DNA from 3 places in the Micromonospora sp. D93 genome. Region 3 is predicted to be linked to each of the others. Evidence: riboswitches for the same ligand, from Rfam matches in the RefSeq annotation. Region 3 holds a riboswitch; each other region holds the start of a gene.

Region 1 (6,804 bases), on a different contig from region 3:
CGCCCCCGTCGACGCGCCGGACGGCACAGCCGCCCGGCCGGTCGACCCGTCGGCGAGGACCACGTCGGCCTCCACCGTCGGGTTGCCCCTGCTGTCGAGGATCTGCCGACCCCGCACCCGACTGATTGCCGTCATCACACACTCCCTGCTCAGGCTTCCTTTTCGCAGCCAGACTGGCAGGAAACGGCGGCCCCGACACCGCGACGATGGACACGTTGACCCGTACCCCGGGGTGCGGGTTTAGGGTCGCGGGATGCGGGTGGGTGAGTTGGCACGACGGACCGGGACCACGGTCCGGGCCTTGCGGTACTACGAGTCGGCCGGGCTGGTCGTGCCCCGACGGTTGAGCAACGGCTACCGAGAGTACGACCCGATCGCGGAGCGGCTGGTGGCCCAGATCCGCGAGCTGATGGCGCTCGGCCTCACGGTGGAGGAGACCCGCCCGTTCGTCGAGTCGATCGCCGGTGGTTCCGACGACACCGACGTGTGCGCGGCGGCGGTGGCCACGTACCGCAGCACCATCACCAATCTCCAGCAACGGATCGGCAAGTTGACGGCCCAGCGGGAGGCGCTGGACGCGCGCCTCGACGCGGCCGCGACCCAGGTCGTACCCGGCAGTCCCGCCGAAGGCGCCGACCCCGCCGCGCTGGTCGGCGTCAGGTTGCCGTCGCTGTCCTTCTACGGCACCGACGGCCGTCCGGTCGATCTCGGCGCGCTCGGCGCCGGGCGCAGCGTCATCTTCGTCTACCCACTGACCGGCCGGCCGGGCGTCGACCTGCCCAACGGGCTGCTGGAGATCCACGGCGCCCGCGGCAGCACCAAGCAGGCCGCCTGGTTCCGCGACCATCACGCGGAACTCCGCGCGGCCGGCGCGGCACGGGTGTACGGCCTGTCCGCGCAGTCGACCGGGTACCAGCGTGAGCTCGTGCACCGGCTGCGGCTGCCGTACCCGCTGATCCCCGATCCGAGGCTGACCCTGGCCGACGCGCTGCGCCTGCCGACCCGCGCCGCGGGCGACATGACGCTCTACGAGCGGTTGACGCTGATCATTGCCAATGGCGCTGTCGAACACGTCTTCCACCCGATCCCGGACCCGGCGTCGCACCCCCTGCACGTGATGCGGTGGCTCACCAAGCGACGCCAGGCCCCCGGATCGGTTGCCGCCTAGAAGTCGTCGTCGAAGGCGACGGTGCCGCTCACCCCGACCTGGTACGCCGACACCCGCCGCTCGAAGAAGTTGGACAGCTCCTGCACGTCCTGCAACTCCATGAAGCCGAACGGGTTGCTCGACCCGTAGTGCGGGGCGATGCCGAGCTGGGCGAGGCGGCGGTCGGCGACGTGCTGGAGGTACTCCCGCATGTCGGTCAACGTCAGACCGGGCACGCCGTGACCCAACAGGTCCTCGGCGAACTGCACCTCACACTCGACCGCCTCGGTGAGCATCCGGCGAACCTGGTCGGCGAGGTCGTCGTCGAAGAGGTCCGGCTCCTCGGCGCGGACGGTGTCGACGACGTCGAACGCGAACGCCATGTGCATGGACTCGTCGCGGAACACCCAGTTGGTGCCGGAGGCGAGGCCGTGCAGCAGGCCGCGGGAGCGCAGAAAGTACACGTACGCGAACGCGCCGTAGAAGAACAAACCCTCGATGCAGGCGGCGAAGCAGATCAGGTTGAGCAGGAACGTCCGCCGATCCTCCCGGGACCGCAGCTCCCGCAGGTCGTTGAGCGAGTCGATCCAGCGGAAGCAGAACTCGGCCTTGCGACGGATCGAGGGGATGTTCTCGATGGCCGCGAAGGCCTCGAAGCGCTCGGTCTCGTCGGGCACGTACGTGTCGAGCAGGTTGAGATAGAACTGGACGTGCACGGCCTCCTCGAACAGCTGCCGGGACAGGTAGAGGCGGCCCTCGGGGCTGTTGACGTGCTGGTAGAGGTTGAGCACCAGGTTGTTCGCGACGATCGTGTCGCCGGTGGCGAAGAACGCCACCAGCCGGCTGACCAGGTGCCGTTCGGCCGGTGACAGCTTGTCCAGGTCGGCGAGGTCGGCGTGCAGGTCGACCTCCTCGACGGTCCAGGTGTTGCGGATGGCGTCGCGGAACCGGTCGAAGAAGTGCGGGTAGCGCATCGGGCGGAGGGTGAGGTCCATCCCGGGGTCGAGCAGCATGTGCGTGGTCCTCGTGTCGGTGGTGCGGGTGTCGGCGGTGGTGGCGTCGGCGGGGGTCACTGGCAGGCCTCGCACGACTCGGGGTTCTCCAGCGAGCAGGCCAGCGCCTCCGCGTCGACGGCGACGGCGACGGGTGCCACGGCGCTGACGGTGGCCTGCTGGATCCGCGTCGCGGGGCGCGAACGCAGGTAGTAGGTGGTCTTCAGCCCGGCCTTCCAGGCGTAGAGGTACATCGAGGAGAGCTTGCCGATGGTCGGTGCGGCCAGGAACAGGTTCAACGACTGGGACTGGTCGATGAACGGGGCGCGGGCGGCGGCCAGGTCGATCAGCGCCCGCTGCGGCAGCTCCCACGCGGTGCGGAACAACTCCCGTACGCCGGCCGGCAGCTCGGCGATGTCCTGCACCGACCCCTCCGCCCGCTTGATCGCCGAACGGATCCGCTCGGTCCACAGACCGCGGGCCTTCAGCTCGCGTACCAGAGCGGTGTTGACCTGGAGGAACTCCCCCGACAGGGTTTCGCGCTTGAACAGGTTGGACACCTGCGGCTCGATGCACTCGTAGCACCCGGCGATCGAGGCGATGGTCGCGGTCGGCGCGACCGCCACCAGCAGCGAGTTGCGCAGCCCGTACGCCTCGACCTGCTTCCGCAGCGCGCCCCACCGCGCGGCCTGCGTGCCCTCGACACCCCACAGGTCGGGCTGCAGCTGACCCCGCGCGGCCCGGGTCTGCGGGTACGCCGGGTGCGCTCCGAAGTCGCGCGCCAGGTCGGCGGACGTCTCCAGTGCGGTCAGGTACAGCTCCTCGCTGATCCGGGTGGACAGCTCCCGCGCGGCCGGCGAGTCGAACGGCAGCCGCAGCGCGAAGAACACGTCCTGCAGGCCCATCAGCCCGAGCCCGACCGGCCGCCAGCGGGGGTTGCTCGCCGCCGCCTGCGCGGTCGGGTAGTAGTTGATGTCGATGACCCGGTCGAGGAAGGTCACCGCGGTCCGTACCGTGGCGCGCAGCCGCTCCCAGTCGATGCCGCCGTCGGCGAGGTGGGCGGCGAGGTTCACCGAGCCCAGGTTGCACACGGCGGTCTCGGCGTCACTGGACACCTCGACGATCTCGGTGCACAGGTTGGACAGGTGCACCACGTTGCCCGGCTCGGCGGTCTGGTTGCAGAGTCGGTTGGCGGCGTCCTTGAAGGTCATCCACCCGTTGCCGGTCTGGGCGAGGGTGCGCATCATCTTCCCGTACAGCTCCCTGGCCGGGACCTGCCGCACGTAGCGGCCCTGCGCCTCGGCCTCCCGGTACGCGGTGTCGAACCGCTCCCCCCACAGGTCGGGCAGCTCGGGCACCTCGTGCGGGTCGAACAGCGACCACAGCTCGTCGGCCTCGACCCGGCGCATGAACTCGTCGGGGATCCAGTTGGCCAGGTTGAGGTTGTGGGCACGCCGGGCGTCCTCGCCGGTGTTGTCCCGCAGTTGCAGGAACTCCTCGATGTCCGGGTGCCACGGCTCCAGGTAGACGCAGGCCGCGCCCTTGCGCCGGCCGCCCTGGTTGACCGCGGCGACGCTCGCGTCCAGCGTGCGCAGCCACGGCACGATCCCGTTGGACTGTCCGTTCGTGCCTCGGATCAGCGCACCCCGGGAACGGACCCGGGAGTACGCGATGCCGATGCCACCGGCGAACTTGGACAGGTTGGCGACCTGGGCGTACCGCTGGTAGATCGAGTCCAACTCGTCGAGCGGGGAGTCGACCAGGTAGCAGGAGGACATCTGGGTGTGCCGGGTCCCGGAGTTGAACAGGGTCGGTGAGCTGGGCAGGTAGGCCAGGCTGGACATCAGTCGGTAGAAGCCGACCGCCTCGTCCGCCGTCCGGGACAGGCCGCAGGCCACCCGCAGCAGCCAGTACTGCGGGGTCTCCAGCACCAGTCGGCTGGTGGGGTGGCGCAGCAGGTAGCGGTCGTACACCGTGCGCAGGCCGAAGTACTCGAACCGGCGGTCGCCGTCCAGGTCGATGGCGTGGTCGAGCGTCGTGGCGTGCGCGGCGACGAACGTGGCGGTGTCGTCACCGATCAGGCCCTCGGCGTGACCGACCCGGATCGCCGCGCTGAACGAGGTGATGCCCTGCCGACGCACCTCCTTGTCGACGTAGCCGGCCAGCAGCCGCGCGGCGAGGCGCGAGTACTGCGGCTCCTCGCCGATCATCTCGGCCGCGGTCTGGATGGACAGCCGGTCCAGTTCGGCAGTGGTCGCGCCGTCGTAGAGACCGCTGATGGTGCGGGTGGCAACCCGCATCGGGTCGACGTCGGTCAGGTCGTCGGCCCACCGCTCGACCGCCCGGACGATCTTGTTCACGTCCACGGGTTCGGTGGCGCCGTCGCGCTTGCGGACCTGCATCGGCGTCCGCCGCACTGTCGCGTCGCCGCTGACCGGGACTACCTCGGTGACTGTCACCACTCGCTCCTCGGAGTTCGAGACCTGGTGGCCCGGACGCGAGGAGACAGACACCGACGGACGCCACGCCAGCCCGGCGTGGGTCAGGTGGCGTCAGCCGTCCCACGCGGCCTCGGACCGCCGCCCACCCGGGTGCGGGTACGCGGCGCGCTGGCAGGTCTTCGGACTCGCGGGCACGACCGGACTCGCCGGTCTCCTACTGGCCGTCGCTTCCCAGGCCGATTGGTGGCCCAGTGCTGATGACGGCTGTCGTTCCCACTCACCGCTGCGGGACAGTCCCGGATTTCCACCGGGTTCCCTGTTGCCTCGACCGCACCGGATGAGCGGCCGAACCAGCTGCGTTCGACACCATATATAGGGACGCAGTCGTTGTCACACCCCACATGTCGGTCTCGGGCGTGTCGGGGACCGGCTCGGTGATCACCGTCACCACTGTGGCCAACCCACGCACGCCGAGCATCTGGGACGGGCTTCCGCGCGTGTGTCGACAAGCGACATAGGTTTGATCTATCGGGGCAGCAAACATCATACGTATGCGGGCCTGCGGCGATCGATATCGTTGACGTGCCGGAGCCGCCCTCCGTATACTCCCAGTGATCATCTGATCTTTAGCCTAGCTGGGCGAGGAGCGCATGCCGCAGATCACCGCCGTCACCGTCGAAGACGTCCGCTTCCCCACCTCCCTGACCGCTGACGGGTCAGACGCGATGAACAAGGACGGCGACTACTCGGCGGCCTACGTCGTCCTGCACACCGACGGCGTCGACGGAGTGGGTGCGCCACTCGCGGGGCACGGCCTGACCTTCACCATCGGTCGAGGAAACGACATCGTCGCGGCGGCGGCGGTCCACCAGGCACAGCTCCTCGTGGGCCTGGACGTGGCGACGATGGCAGCGGACATGGGCGCGGTCTACCGCCTGCTGACCTCCGACTCACAGCTGCGGTGGCTCGGCCCGGAGAAGGGTGTCGTCCACCTGTCCCTCGCCGCCGTGTTGAACGCGTCGTGGGACCTGGTCGCCCGGGTCGCCGACAAGCCGCTGTGGCGGCTGCTCGTCGACATGTCCCCCGAGCAGCTCGTCGACATCGCGGACCTGCGCTACCTGTCCGACGCGCTGACCCGGGACGAGGCACTGGCCATCCTGCGGGCCAAGGAGGCCACTAAGGCCGCCCGCCTCGCCGAACTCGACCGGACCGGCTACCCCGCCTACACCACCTCGGCGGGCTGGCTCGGCTACGGCGACGACAAGCTGCGCCGACTGTGCCAGGAGGCGGTCGACACCGGCTACGGCTACGTCAAGCTCAAGGTGGGCGCCAACCTCGATGACGACATCCGCCGATGCGCGATCGCGCGGGAGATCCTCGGACCGGACCGCAACCTGATGATCGACGCCAACCAGGTGTGGGACGTCGGTCAGGCCATCGAGTGGGTCACGGCCCTCGCCCAGTTCAAGCCACTGTGGATCGAGGAGCCGACCAGCCCCGACGACATCCTGGGCCACGCGGCCGTCCGCCGTGCCGTCGCTCCGATCGGCGTCGCCACCGGCGAGCACTGCCACAACCGGGTGATGTTCAAGCAGCTGTTCCAAGCCGAGGCCATCGACTTCTGCCAGCTGGACACCGGCCGGTTGGCCAGCATCAACGAGATCGTCGCCGTGCTGCTGCTCGCCGCGAAGTTCGACGTACCGGTGTGCCCACACGCCGGTGGTGTCGGCCTGTGCGAGATGGTCCAACACGTGTCGGTGCTCGACTACGTCGCGATCTCGGGGGATCTCACCAACCGTGTCACCGAGTTCGTCGATCACCTGCACGAGCACTTCACCGATCCGTGCATCATCCAGGACACCGGCTCAGGCAGCGGTTACGTCCTGCCCAGCCAGCCCGGCTACTCCACCCGGATGCGCCAGGAGTCGGTCGCGCTCTACCGCTTTCCGGACGGCGGCTACTGGGCAGCGACAGACCCGACTACCGTGTCATCTCCGGAGGCGGCGTACGTGATCGCGGGTGGGAAGGCCACCCCCGCCGGCCGCTAGGGGAGTCATGTCTCGCACTGACGAAGTGGTCAACGGCATCAAGCGGATGATCCTCGAAGGGCAGTTCAGGCCCGGGGACCGGCTGCCCATCGAGAAGGACCTCGCCGAGTCGCTCGGCGTCTCGCGGGGCTCGCTGCGCGAGGGGATGTCGGCCCTGTCGATCCTCGGCATCGTCA
Region 2 (6,804 bases), on a different contig from region 3:
TGTGGCACTTCACCGCCGAAGGCAGGATCGACCGGGTGGTCAACCTCTCCGCCGACCAGCACCAGATGGACAGCTACGTGTGGAACAACTATGCGCTCGCCCCACTTCCCAACCGGCTGGCCCGGGCCGGTCAGCCATAGTGGCAATGCCGGCACCGCAGCGTGACTCTGCTCAGTCGACTCGAGATGTCGAGCGGATCGCCCGTCGGCACCCCCGACGCCGATGCACTCACCTTGCTGGCACGAGCCTCGAACGACTCGTCCGCACCAGTAACCCGGACCCAGAGGCCGACCACGATGAGGATCATCGTCGTCGGCGGCGCCGGCACCATCGGACGACGATTGGTGCCCGCACTGCGATCCCACGGTCACGACGTCGTCGTGGCTGGACGCACCTCGGGCAACGTGCACGTCGACCTCACCGCGCACGCCACTATCGAGGCCATGTACCGCGAGGTCGGGGCAGTCGACAACGTCGTCAGCATCGCAGCGCACGGTGCCCTCGACGAGTTCACGACACTGACATCAGACGCGCTGCTCGAGAACATGCGAGCCAAGTTCTTCGGGCAAGTCGATCTGGTTCTCACCGGCCAGAACTACTGCACTGACCGAGCCTCCTTTACTCTGACTTCCGGTATCTTCGCTGACCAAGCATGGCCGCACGTCACTGGCGGCGGCGTCATCAGCGGGGCCTTGCACAGCTTTGCCCTATCGGCCGCGATCGAGCTACCGCGGGGTATGCGGATCAATGTCGTCAGCCCCACGATGATAGGCGACTCCGCTGACGCCTACGCCGAGCACTTCTCCGGCATGCGTCCGGTGCCGATGGATCAACTCGTCAACCACTACCTGCAATGCGTCGAAGGCGACGAAACGGGCCGCATCATCCGAGCCTACGGATGACCGCGCCACTCACCTCTGCCGAGCCTATCGGCACAGCGGTGACCAAGACCGCCGACGGCAATGCCCCAGCACTCCGGCGAGGCCATCGCGAATCTCCCGCCCGGTTGGTCAAAATCCTCGAACAGCCGCTCGGCGAACAGGTCCGAGGCGGGTGCCCTCGGTCACCCCGGCCGTTCGACAGCCAGCACCAGCCAGTCGGAGGGCCGGAGGGTTGAGCTCTTCGGCGTGAACGAACGGCTCCGCTCAACCGGCGACGTCCACGATGACCTTACCCTCGGCGGTGCCGTCGGCGACCAGCCGGTGGGCGTCCATGACCGTGTCGAGCGTGAACGCGCGTGGATCCAGTCGCGGGCGCAGCGCACCGGCATCGGCCAGCGTCGCGATCTCGCGCAGGATGTCGCCGTGGTGTTCGCGGCCCCGTCCGGTGAGCATCGGCAACAGGGTGAACACCCCGGAGTAGGTCGCGCCTCGGAACGACAGCGGGGCGAGCGAGTGCGACCCCCAACCCAGTGCGCTGACGACGTGCCCGTGATAGGTGCGTACCGCCGCGAACGACGCGTCGAGCGTCGCGCCACCGACGTTGTCCACGACGATGTCGAACCCCTCGCCGCCGGTGTACCTCTCGACGTACTCCTCGATTTTGCTCGCTGTGTAGTCGATCGGCACGGCGCCCAGGCTCTCGATCACCCGCATGCTCGCCGGCCCGCCCGTGGCGTACGCCTCGGCGCCGCGCGCCTGGGCAAGCTGCACACCCACGTAGCCAACCCCGCCGGCACCGCCGTGCACCAGCACCTTCTGCCCGGCGTGGACTCCGGCACGGTCGACCAGCCCCTCCCAGGAGGTGACCGCCGCCAGTGGCAACGCGGCGGCCTCCCGCATCGAGAGGCTCTTCGGCTTGTGGGCCAGCAACCGGGCGTCCACGGCGGCGTACTCGGCCAGCGAACCCTGGAGGTCGCCGACGCCCCCGCAGAGCCCGTACACCTCGTCTCCCGGCTCGAAGCTCGTCACCTCCGTGCCGACCGCCGCGATGACGCCGGCAAGGTCCAGGCCGAGCACCGCGGGAAGCGCGACACGCGCGTGCGCGGCCTTCCCTGCCTGGATCTTCGTGTCGAGCGGGTTGACGCCGCTGGCGACGATCCGCACCAGCACCTGCCCGCGCTTCGGGGTGGGGTGATCGATCTCCTCGACCGTCAGCGGAGCGTCGAACTCCCGCAGCACCGCAGCGCGCATAACCATCCACACTCTCCGTGATCGAGGTTTCACGTGGACGCTATCCGACCGGATAGGCGGCGGGGCGGGTTCCTCGGACCGCGCCAGCGCCGCAGCGGGCGGACCGCGCAGGGGTCAGCCGTCGTCGGCGCCGTCGAGCAGCGCGCGCCGCAGCGCCAGCCGGTGCTCCCGGCGGATCTCCGCCTCCCGGTACCGGCGTCGGTCCCCGTCGGTCTCCGGTAACAGCGGCGGCACGATACGAGGCTGGCCGTCGTCGTCGATGGCGACCATGACCAGGTGGGCGGTGGCCACGTCGGTGGGCGGCACCGCCCGGTCCCACCGGTCGGCTGTCACCTTGACCGCCACCTCCATCGAGCTGCGGCCGGCCCAGGTGATCCGGGCGTCGACGTGAACGACGTCGCCGACCCGCACCGCGCGGAGAAACGCCGTCTCGTCGATGGCGGCGGTCACCGCCGGCCCGTCGGAGTGCCGGGCGGCGACCACACCGGCGACGGAGTCGATGAGGTTGAGGATCCGGCCGCCGTGCACCGTACCCATCAGGTTGGTGTGGTGCTGGTCCATGATCTGCGAAAGGGTCAGGTGCGACGCCGACGGCGCTCGGCCGGCGATCGTGGTGGTGTCGTGCACAGCGGTAGTCCGTCCCTCGGGAAACCACACCGCCGGGTCGCGGACACACGCTGACGAGGACTGGCCGCGCACCACACTCACGGCCCGTCACCCGCTCAGCCCACCCGCGAGGCCGACGGCAGCGCACACGGTTGTGTACGCGGCGCCGGCAGGTCTTCGGACTCGCGGGCCTGACCGGTCGAGCCGGTCCCCTACTGGCCGTCGCTTCCCAGGCCACTGGCCCAGTGCTGATGACGGCGGTCGTTCCCACTCACCGCTGCGGGGCAGCCCCGGATTTCCACCGGGTTCCCTCTTACGACGCCCAGCCGGTCACGACGGGGCGAACCAGCGCCGTCGGCAGCATAGCTGGCCAGGGGATCTGTCCACCCGGGGCGTCCTGCCGCGGCGGCGGATGGCCTCATCGTCAACTTTTGTCGTCTGAGGAAGAAGATCGCCACCTATTGAAAAAAGTCTCGCGAGGGTGAGGATATCCAGATGCGTCGTCTCCCCCAGACTTGCGGGCGGGTGGTCTCGGGCCTCCTCGCGTTCCTCCTCGCCTCGGCGGTCGCCCTCCTCGCGTCCGCCCAACCCGCCGCAGCGCACGGGACGCTCGCCATGTCCACACCGGCGAGCGGCGCCACCGTGCGCGAGCCGTTGACGTCGGTGCAGCTGTTCTTCACCGAGAAGGCCGCCGCCAACGCGTTCTTCACGATCACCGCCCCGGGCGGCATCCGTGTCGACAACGGCTGGTCGCAGGGGGAGCCGAAGCCGCTGGAGAAGCCGGTACGGGAGTACTTCCTGGTCAACGGGCAGTTCGAGCCACGGGAGTACACGACGGGGTTCCCCGCGGTGGTGTCCGTCTCCCACCTGCCCGCCAAGGGCCAGTATTCGGTGAGCTACCTGTCGGTCGCCTCGGACGGCGACACCGTGCGGGGCACCCTGACCTTCCGCTACGACGGGCGGGTGACGGCGGCGCCGAAGGGGTGGAGCCCGCCGTCGACCCAACCGGACCCGGCGCTGGTGGCCGCCAGCGAGCAGCACAACACGTCCGGGCAGGCCTCTGCGGTGCCGACCACAGCTGACGATCCGTCGAGCCCGCCGGCTGCGGCGGCCCCGTCGACCGGGTCGACCGAGGAGAGCGGTCCCGGGGCGCTGGCCTGGGCCGGCTGGGCGGCGGCGGTCGCGGCGGTCGGGGCGGTGGCCGGGTTCGTCGTCTGGCGTCGCCGATCCGCCGGCACACCCACCGGCCGGGGCCGTACCTCGGCGGCGACCTCCGGCCGACGCGGCGGTGGCGCCCGTGTCACGAACAGGACCGGCACTGGCAAGTCCGTCGGCGGCAAGGCTGCCGGGGACAAGGCCGTCGGCGGCAAGGCCGGCGCTGGCAAGATCGTCGGGGGCAAGGTCGGCGTCGTCGCGCGTTCCGCGAGCGACAAGCAGCGGCCCGCGACCGTGCCGGCGGAGCGCAAGGGCAACACGGTCGTCACGGCCCGCACGGGCGTTGCTGTCGATCCGACGCCTACCGATCAGGTGACCAAAGCCCTCGCCAGCACGGACGGCGAGCCGACTGTCGAACCCGGACCACGGCCCGACACGGACCTCGCCGCCGCGACGCCTGGGTCCCGGCTGAGCAACACCCACCTGGCGCTGTTCGTCGGTGGCCTGGTGGTGGCTCTGTTGGCCGGGTTCGGGTTGGCCCGCATCGGCACCGCCGACGAGAGTCCGACGACCGGCAACGCACGACCGGCAGCCGGTGGACAGCCCGACTCGGGCCAGGCGGGCTCCGCGAGCGACGGGCACCAACACCCGGCCGGTACGGGGCCGCACACACATCGGGGTGACGACGCGACGGGCGCGACGCTGGCGACCGGGACGACTGTCAGCGCCGGTGGGTACACCCTGCAACCGCTGGAGCGGTCCCAACCCCCTGGTGTACGCGCCGACTACCGGTTCCGCGTCGTCGGGACCGACCGGCAGCCGGCAACGACCTTCGCGGTCGTCCACGACAAGCCGTTGCACATGATCGTGGTCGGCCGCGACCTGTCCGGCTACCAGCACCTGCACCCGACGATGGCACCCGACGGCACCTGGAGCGTCCCCCTGACGCTGGCCCGCCCCGGCGGCTACCGCGTCTACGCCGACTTCTCCGTCACCACCGCCAACGGCACGCAGATCCCCCTCGTGTTGGGCGTCGACCACACCGTGCCCGGCGCGCACAACCCGACCGCGCTGCCGCCCGCGGCGGCACAGGCCACGGCTGGTCCGTACGCGGTGTCGATGACCGGCACCCCGACGGTGGGGGTGACGGCTCCGATGCACTTCCAGGTCAGCGCCGACCCGACCGTACCGGCGCAGTTGGAGCGGTACCTGGGCGCGTACGGGCACCTGGTCGTCGTCCGTGAGGGCGACCTCGGCTACGTGCACGTCCACCCCGAGCCGGAGCTGGTCGACGGGACTGTCAAGTTCTGGCTGACCACACCGAGTTCGGGCCGGTACCGGGCCTTCTTCGACTTCCAGATCGCCGGCAAAGTGCACACCGCCGAGTTCACGATCAACGTGCCCTGAGTCCGGAACTTTCTCCCTGCTGCGGCCGACCAACCTCCCAGCAGCAACCATCGGAGGAAGAACACATGCGCACCACCAGCCCATTCGCTCCCGGCCGCCGTTCGGCCGCCGTCCTCGCCGCCGCGATCCTGACGGTGGGCGCCGCCGGTTGCGACTCGTCCGACTCTCCGTCGAAAGCGCAGGCGGGCCCGTCCGCGTCGACCTCGGCCAACCCGGACGCTGGTGTGCTCGGCATTCGTGACCCGTGGGTGAAGGCGGCCGACAAGGGCATGACGGCCGCCTTCGGGACCCTGGTCAACGACGGCGACGCCGATGTCACGGTGACAGGTGCCACGACCTCCCTGTCGCCGATGGAGCTGCACGAGATGGCCATGAAGGACGGCAAGATGGTCATGCGGGCGAAGCAGGGCGGCATCGTGATCAAGGCCAAGAGCTCGCACGCGTTGGAGCCCGGCGGCGACCACCTCATGCTGATGAACCTCACCAAGCCCGTTCAGGCCGGCGACGAGGTGACCTTCACCCTGACCTTCGCCGACGGCAAGACCCAGCAGTTCCGCGCGGTGGCCAAGCCGTTCACCGGCGCGCAGGAGAGCTACGCCCCCGGGCACGGCGAGCCGATGACCGGCATGAGCGCCACGCCGGAGATGAGCATGAGCCCGAAGTCGTGACCGACACGCCAACTGCCCGGCCGGTGAGCAGGCGCGGTCTGCTCACCGGCGGGGCTCTCGCCGTCGGCGGTGCCGTGGCCGGCGGTGCCGCGATCGCCACGACGCGTGCCGACGGGTCCGGGCGACCCGCCGCGGTCGGCACCGACGTGACGCCGGTGGCGAGGGTCGGCGGCCTGGTCGAGCCGTTCCACGGCGCCCGGCAGGCCGGGGTGGCCACCGAACCGCAGGCGCACGCGTCGTTCGTGGCGCTCACCCTGCGGGCCGGCACCGACCGGGCCGCGCTGGGTCGGATGTTGCGGTTGCTCACCGACGACGCCTCCCGGCTCACCCAGGGTCGACCCGCTCTGGCCGACACCGAGGCCGAACTCGGGCTGCTGCCGGCACGGTTGACAGTCACCTTCGGCTTCGGGCCCGGCCTGTACCGGGCCGCCGGCGTCGACGACCGCCGGCCGGCATCGGTCACCGATCTACCCGCGTTCCGCATCGACCGGCTCCAGCCGGCCTGGTCCGGCGGTGACCTGCTGCTCCAGATCTGCGCGGACGACGCGATCACCGTCGCCCACGCCCAACGAGTCCTGGTCAAGGACAGCCGACCGTTCGCCACCGTGCGGTGGGTCCAGCAGGGCTTCCGGCGCAGCCCCGGCGTCGAACCGGGCGGCCACACCCAACGCAACCTGTTCGGTCAGCTCGACGGCACCGCCAACCCCCGACCGGGCACGCCCATGGACACCGCCCTCTGGGTCCCGGACGGCCCGGAGTGGCTGCGTGACAGCACCACAGTGGTACTCCGGCGGATCAGCATGAACATGGAAACCTGGGACCTGCTCGGCCGAACC
Region 3 (6,804 bases):
TCGGCCCGCATCCCGTCCACGTCGAACGCCGCACACACCTCGGCGATCTGCCGCAACGCGGCGTCCGGCAGGCGTACCCCGGGAAGTCGGCGGCGGGCGGCGACCACCTGGGCGGCGATCTCCGCGTCGGCGTCGGCCCAGCGGGCGGCGAAACCGACCGGGTCCGCGTCGGCGGCCAGCCGGCGGCGGACCACCTCGACCCGGATCTCCGGGTCCCGACTGGCACCCACCTCCACGGTGAGCCCGAACCGGTCGAGCAGCTGCGGGCGCAGCTCCCCCTCCTCCGGGTTCATCGTGCCGACCAGCAGGAACCGGGCCGCGTGACTGACCGAGACGCCCTCCCGCTCAACGTGGCTGCGGCCCATCGCCGCCGCGTCCAGCAGCAGGTCGACGAGGTGGTCGTGCAGCAGGTTGACCTCGTCGACGTAGAGCACCCCCCGGTGCGCGGCGGTGAGCAGGCCCGGCTCGAAGGCGCGTACCCCCTCGCCGATCGCCTTCTCCAGATCCAGCGCGCCAACCACCCGGTCCTCGGCGGCGCCCACCGGCAGCTCGACGAGGCGGGCCGGGCGGGTCTCGGCGGCGGCGTCGGCCGGGTGCGGGCCGTCCGGGCAGGCCGGGTCGGGCTCGGCCGGGTCACAGCCGAAACGGCAGCCGGCCAGCCGGCGCACCGGCGGCAGCAGCGCGGCGAGCGCCCGCACGGCTGTGGACTTGGCGGTCCCCTTCTCACCACGGACCAGCACCCCGCCGATCGCCGGGGACACCGCGTTGAGCAGCAACGCCAGCCGCATGTCGGCCATGCCGAGCACCGCGCTGAACGGGTAAATCGTCACTGTGCCTTCTTCCGTTCGCGACTGCGGGGCTCGCAAAACCGGCTCACTCCTCGCGCTAACTGTGCTTCCTTCGATCGCGACTGCGGGGCTCGCAAAACCGGCTCACTCCTCGCGCTCACACCCGGTCCTCCAGGTCGCCCTCGCTGGCCAGGTACGTGTCGCGCAGCCGATCGAGGGTGGCCGGTTCCGGCTTGGCCCACAGCCCCCGGTCGGCGGCCTCCAACAGCCGCTCGGTGATGCCGCGCAGCGCCCACGGGTTGGACTTCTCCAGGAACTCCCGGGTCGTGCCGTCGAAGAGGTACGCGGCGGCCAGGTGCTCGTACATCCAGTCGTCGACCACGCCGGCGGTGGCGTCGTAGCCGAACAGGTAGTCCACTGTGGCCGCCAGCTCGAACGCGCCCTTGTAGCCGTGCCGGCGCATCGCGGCGATCCACTTCGGGTTGACCACCCGGGCCCGGAAAACCCGCCGGGTCTCCTCGCCCAACGTGCGGGTGCGCACGTCGTGCGGCATCGCCGAGTCCCCCACGTACGCCTGCGGTGACGTGCCGGTGAGGTGGCGGACCATCGCCACCATCCCGCCGTGGTACTGGAAGTAGTCGTCGGAGTCGACGATGTCGTGCTCGCGGGTGTCCTGGTTCTTCACCGCCACAGCGATCCGGGCGAACGAGCGCTCCATGTCGGCGCGCGCCTCCCGCCCGTCCAGGCCCCGGCCGTACGCGTAGCCACCCCACACCGCGTACACCTCGGCCAGGTCGGCGTCGCTGCGCCAGGTCCGGGCGTCGATCAGGGGCAGCAGCCCCGCGCCGTACGCGCCGGGCTTGGAGCCGAAGATCCGGGCGGTGGCCCGCCGCTCGTCGCCGTGCTCGGCGACGTCGGCGGTGACGTGTGCCCGCAGGTAGTTCTCCTCGTCCGGCTCGTCCAGGGCGGCGACCCGCCGGACGGCGTCGTCGAGCAACGCCACGACGTGCGGGAACGCGTCGCGGAAGAAGCCGGAGATGCGCACTGTGACGTCGACGCGGGGCCGGCCCAGCTCGGCGGTCGACACCACCTCGATGCCGGTGACCCGCCGGGACCTGTCGTCCCAGACCGGCCGGCAGCCCAGCAGCGCGAGCACCTCGGCGATGTCGTCGCCCTGGGTCCGCATGGCGCTGGTGCCCCACACGGTCAACCCCACCGAGCGGGGGTACGCGCCGGTGTCGGCGAGGTGCCGGGCCAGCAGCGAGTCGGCGAGGGCCACCCCGACGTCCCAGGCGTTGCGGCTGGGGATGGCCTTCGGGTCGACGGAGTAGAAGTTGCGGCCGGTGGGCAGCACGTTGACCAGGCCCCGGGTGGGTGAGCCGGACGGGCCGGGTGGAACGAACCTCCCGTCCAGCGCCCCGAGGGTGTTGGTCAGCTCGTCGGTGGTCCGGTCCAGTCGGGGCACCAGCTCGGTGGCGGCGAAGTGTAGCACCGCGGCGACGTCCGGGATCGACCGACCGGTCACCTCCGTCACCACGGCGTCGACAGTGTCCACGGCCCAGTCCAGGGTCTCCATGCCGACGACCAGCCGCCGCGCGAGGGCCTCGATGAGGTCGATCGCGTCGGCGGCGGTGCCGGCCGGCCCGTCCACCACGTCGGTCAGCGCCGTGGGCAGCGCCAGTCGCTGTCCCGGCGACGCGAGCAGCTCCTGCTCGTCGAGGGAGTACGCGGCGGCGAGGGCCTGGCGCATGCCGGGCAGGGCGCGGGCGCCGCCCCAGATCTGCGGGGCGCGCAGCACCGCGAGGACCAGATTGACCCGTGGCTCGCCGGTGGGCGCGTCGGCGAGGATGTGCAGCCCGTCGCGGATCTGCACGTCCTTGACCTCGCAGAGGTACCCGTCGAGGTGCAGCACGAAGTCGTCGAAGTCGTCCGCGTCGGGCATGGCCTCGGCGTGCAGGTCGTGGTGCAGCTCGGCGGCGCGCACCAGGTCCCAGATCTGGGCCCGCACGGTGGGCACCTTGGCCGGGTCGAGGGCCTGCACTGTCGCGTACTCGTCGAGCAGTTGCTCCAGTTTGGCCAGGTCGCCGTAGGTCTCGGCGCGGGCCATCGGCGGGACCAGGTGGTCGACGACCACGGCGTGCGCCCGCCGCTTGGCCTGGGTGCCCTCGCCGGGGTCGTTGACGATGAACGGGTACACCAGCGGCAGGTCGCCGAGGACCGCGTCGGGCGCGCAGTCGGCGGCGAGGCCGAGGCCCTTGCCGGGCAGCCACTCCAGGGTGCCGTGCTTGCCCAGGTGCACCACGGCGTCCGCGCCGAAGCCGCCGTCCGCGACGGGCGCTGTCAACCAGCGGTACGCGGCCAGGTAGTGGTGGCTGGGCGGCAGGTCCGGGTCGTGGTAGATGGCGATCGGGTTCTCCCCGAAGCCGCGGGGCGGCTGGATCAGCAGCACCACGTTGCCGAAGCGCAGCCCGGCGAGCACGATGTCGCCGCCCTCGGTGTACAGCTCGCCGGGCGGCTCACCCCAGTGCTCCCGCATCCGCTCGCGCAGTTCGGCCGGGACCTGGTCGAACCAGCGCCGGTACGTCGGCCCCGGTATCCGGGCCTCGGCGGCGGCCAACTGCTCCGGGGTGAGCCACTCCACGTCGTGGCCACCGGCGGCGATCAGCGCGTGGATCAGCGCGTCGCCGTCGTCGGGCGGCGGCGCGTCACCCAGGTCGTAGCCGGCCTCGGCCAGCGCGGCGAACAGCCGGACCGCCGAGGCCGGGGTGTCCAGCCCGACGGCGTTACCGACCCGGGAGTGCTTGGTGGGGTACGAGCTGAACACCACGGCGACCCGCTTGTCGGCGTGCGGCACGTACCGCAGCCGGGCGTGGCGCACCGCGATCCCGGCGACCCGGGCGGCCCGCTCGGGGTCGGCGGCGTAGACCGAGAGCCCGTCGGCGTCGATCTGCTTGAACGAGAACGGCACTGTGACGATCCGGCCGTCGAACTCGGGGATGGCCACCTGCATGGCGGCGTCCAACGGGGACAGTCCGGCGTCGCTGTCGGCCCACTGCGCGTGGGTGCTGGTGAGGCAGAGCGCCTGGATGACCGGCACGTCCAGGGCGGCCAGGGCACCCACGTCCCAGGCGTCCTCGTCGCCGCCGCCGGAGGCGTCCGCGGCGACCGCGCCGCCGGCCGCGAGCACCGTGACCAGCAGAGTGTCACAGCGGGCGAAGAGCCCGAGTGGGCCGGCGCCGGCGGTCAGCCCGCGCAGTGAGCCGCAGAAGATCGGCAGCGGGTTGCCGCCGGCCTTGTGGACGGCGTCCGCGAGCACGTCGACGAAGTTGGTGTTGCCGGCGAGGGCGTGCGCCCGGTAGAAGACGATTCCCACTGTGGGCCGGTCCGGGTCGGCGGGGTGGTCGCCGTGCACGCCGTACGCCGGGGTGGCTGTGGGCGGGGCGAACCCCTCACCGGTGAGCAGCACCGTGTCGGACAGGAACCGGGCCAGCTGCCCCAGGTTGTCCGGCCCGCCCTCGACCAGGTACGCCAGCGCCTGGGTGACGACCCCGGACGGCACCGTGGAAATGGCCATCAGCTCCGCGTCGGGGAGCGCCTCGCCGCCGAGCACGACCGTCGGCACGCCGGTGGCGAGCACCACGGCGAGGCCGTCCGGCCACGCCTGCCGACCGCCGAGCAGGCGTACGACGACGAGGGCGATCCCGTCGAGCAGGGCGGGCACCTCCTCGACGGTGACCCGCGCGGGGTTGGCCAACCGGTAGTCGGCGCCGCTGGCACGGGCGGCCAGCAGGTCGGTGTCGGCGGTGGACAGCAGCAGGATGCGCACGGCAGGCTCCGGAAAGTGACGCCCTGGGCCGCCACGAGGGCGACCGGGGACGATGCGGGTGGGTACGGCGTCAGCCGGTACGACGGCCCGGGCGAACGGCGCACCGACGCATGCGTCGGGGCCGGTCAGCGCCGGGCGATCAGCTCAGCGGTGCCGGTGGCCGGTGTCCTTGGAACGCACTGCCTGGAGCGCGATACGACGATGATCGTCGATGAATGAGACGCCGTGCGTCATCGGGTCCTCCTCGGGTGTCCACGCCCTGGGGTACGTCCCGACGGCCGAAGTATCCTGGCTTCCGGATCGACGCTCTCCCCCGGCCTTCCAACCGCAGACACACGGCCGTGACTCACGAGGGGGGATCGCTCCCCGGTGACAGTGGCGGGACCGCGTCGGAATTGCACCGACTTCCTTCACTGCCGTCAGGCCGCGAATGCTGCCACACCGCCGCGTCACCGGTCAACGCGGACCCCGGCGTCGCCCGGTCACGCCCACCACATCGACCTGCGGAAATATCGGTGCGCGGGGGGTCGAGTGTTGCCGTGGCAGGGTGGGGTGGTGCGGTGGCAGGGGGCGAGGTGTCCACGCGGGCCCTTTGGAGCTGATGTCGTCAACGATTCAGCCGCCTTGACTCCCGGCTGGGACGTACGGCGATGTCGCCAACGATTCAGCTCCAAAGGAGCCGAACGACACACGCCCGGAGCGAAGCGACGCCCGCCCAGGGCCGAGCGACGCCAGGGTCAGCGGGCGTGACGTTCCGGGTGGGCCCGGCTCCAGGTCCGCATCCGTTCCGGGTAGCCGGTGCGCGCCGCCTCGTAGAGCGGCACCGCGTGTTTGCGGGCGATGGTCCCGGCCGCGCGGGGCGTTCCGGTACGGCGACGGATCCACTCGCCGTCGTGGGCGATCGCCACCACCGTCGTGTCCGTCGCGGTCGTCTCCGGTTCCAGGTAGAACTCCACCCCGCGCCGGGTGGCCACGAACGCCTCCAGCGCCGCGAGGTCGTCGCGGGTCGCCTCCCGGTCCAGCTTCGTCGGAGTCGGCTCGGCACCCCGTGACCGGCGATTGAACCAGCTCATGCCCCGCCCCTCTCCTCGACACCTCTCCAGTGCAGCACCGATTCCTGGCAATACGCTGCACGCCGGATGGGAGACAGCTGACCTGCGTCGGGAAGGCCCTGTGGAACCCGCGGCGGGTGGGCGGTGTCATGAGTGTGATCCGAACGGAGGCTCCCCTGGACGACGAGGCGCTCGTCACCCGCGCTCGGGCAGGTGACCTGGAGGCGTACAACCTCCTGGTCGCCCGGCACACCGCGTCCGCGTACCGGACCGCGGTGCTGCTCGGCGCCGGCTCGGACTCCGAGGACGTCATCCAGGAGGCGTTTGTGAAGGCGTACCGGAAGTTGTCCCGTTTTCGCGGCGACTCGTCATTCCGGTCGTGGCTGCTCACGATCGTCGCCAACGAGACCCGCAACCTGCACCGCTCCCGTGGCCGGCGCGACGGGCTCGTCCTGCGGGCGGCGGCAGCGGACCCGACGTCCGAGGTCGCCGAGGACGACGCGGTCGGCGCGGTCCTCGCCGGGGAGCGCCGGGCGTCGCTGGTGCAGGCCCTGCGACAACTGCCGGTACGCGACCGCGAGGTGATCGTCTGCCGGTTCTTCCTCGATCTCACCGAGGAGGAGACGGTGGCGGCTCTGGGTTGGCCCCGGGGAACTGTGAAGTCGCGCACGTCCCGGGCGCTGGCGAAGCTTCGCGGCCTGCTCGACAGTGCGGAGGTCCGGCATGGGTGACCTCGAACGGGAACTGCGTGACCTCTCCACCTGGCTCGACACACCCGATCCTCCTGACGTGACGGCCCAAGTCCGCGCACGGCTCGACAGGCCCACGCGCCGGTGGCGTGCGCTCGTCGCGGCGGCGCTCGTCGCCCTGATCGTGGCGGTGGTGTTGCCGCCGAGCCGGGCCGCCATCGCCGACGCCGTCACGGGGCTGCTGCGCTTCGCCGGTGTCAGCATCGCCACCGCGCCCGCCCCGACGCTGCCCAGCGGTGGTGCCTCGCCGTTGCCGGGGCAGCGCGCCGCCGGCCTGGAGGAGGCACAGCGAGCGGTACGGTTCCCGATCCGCCTGCCGGCGAAGCTGGGTCCGCCCGAGCGGGTGCTGGTCGCCGACCCGGATGCCACGGGGCGGTACCGGGTGGCGA

The links. A riboswitch is a leader RNA that binds a small molecule or an ion and turns the genes downstream of it on or off. The one in region 3 is predicted to bind cobalamin.
Region 1: it holds a riboswitch for cobalamin, as region 3 does, so the genes downstream of both, KBX71_RS12610 (ribonucleoside-diphosphate reductase subunit alpha) here and cobN (cobaltochelatase subunit CobN) in region 3, are expected to answer to the same signal.
Region 2: it holds a riboswitch for cobalamin, as region 3 does, so the genes downstream of both, KBX71_RS03270 (acyl-CoA thioesterase) here and cobN (cobaltochelatase subunit CobN) in region 3, are expected to answer to the same signal.

What each region holds. Positions count from the first base shown of each region.
Region 1 is NZ_JAGPXW010000008.1:152,504-159,307, reverse strand. Features, by position in the region: gene eno (phosphopyruvate hydratase) at 1-135, opposite strand, end outside; gene KBX71_RS12620 (MerR family transcriptional regulator) at 254-1,168, shown strand; gene KBX71_RS12615 (ribonucleotide-diphosphate reductase subunit beta) at 1,165-2,160, opposite strand; gene KBX71_RS12610 (ribonucleoside-diphosphate reductase subunit alpha) at 2,217-4,541, opposite strand; cobalamin riboswitch at 4,733-4,950, opposite strand; gene KBX71_RS12605 (enolase C-terminal domain-like protein) at 5,231-6,628, shown strand; gene KBX71_RS12600 (FadR/GntR family transcriptional regulator) at 6,636-6,804, shown strand, end outside.
Region 2 is NZ_JAGPXW010000002.1:242,047-248,850, forward strand. Features, by position in the region: gene KBX71_RS03255 (nuclear transport factor 2 family protein) at 1-140, shown strand, start outside; gene KBX71_RS03260 (short chain dehydrogenase) at 297-902, shown strand; gene KBX71_RS03265 (zinc-dependent alcohol dehydrogenase family protein) at 1,146-2,138, opposite strand; gene KBX71_RS03270 (acyl-CoA thioesterase) at 2,247-2,693, opposite strand; cobalamin riboswitch at 2,889-3,103, opposite strand; gene KBX71_RS03275 (copper resistance protein CopC) at 3,234-5,300, shown strand; gene KBX71_RS03280 (copper chaperone PCu(A)C) at 5,366-5,968, shown strand; gene KBX71_RS03285 (Dyp-type peroxidase) at 5,992-6,804, shown strand, end outside.
Region 3 is NZ_JAGPXW010000021.1:46,009-52,812, reverse strand. Features, by position in the region: gene KBX71_RS22185 (magnesium chelatase subunit D family protein) at 1-797, opposite strand, end outside; gene cobN (cobaltochelatase subunit CobN) at 946-4,614, opposite strand; cobalamin riboswitch at 4,896-5,025, opposite strand; gene KBX71_RS22175 (hypothetical protein) at 5,352-5,687, opposite strand; gene KBX71_RS22170 (RNA polymerase sigma factor) at 5,816-6,397, shown strand; gene KBX71_RS22165 (hypothetical protein) at 6,390-6,804, shown strand, end outside.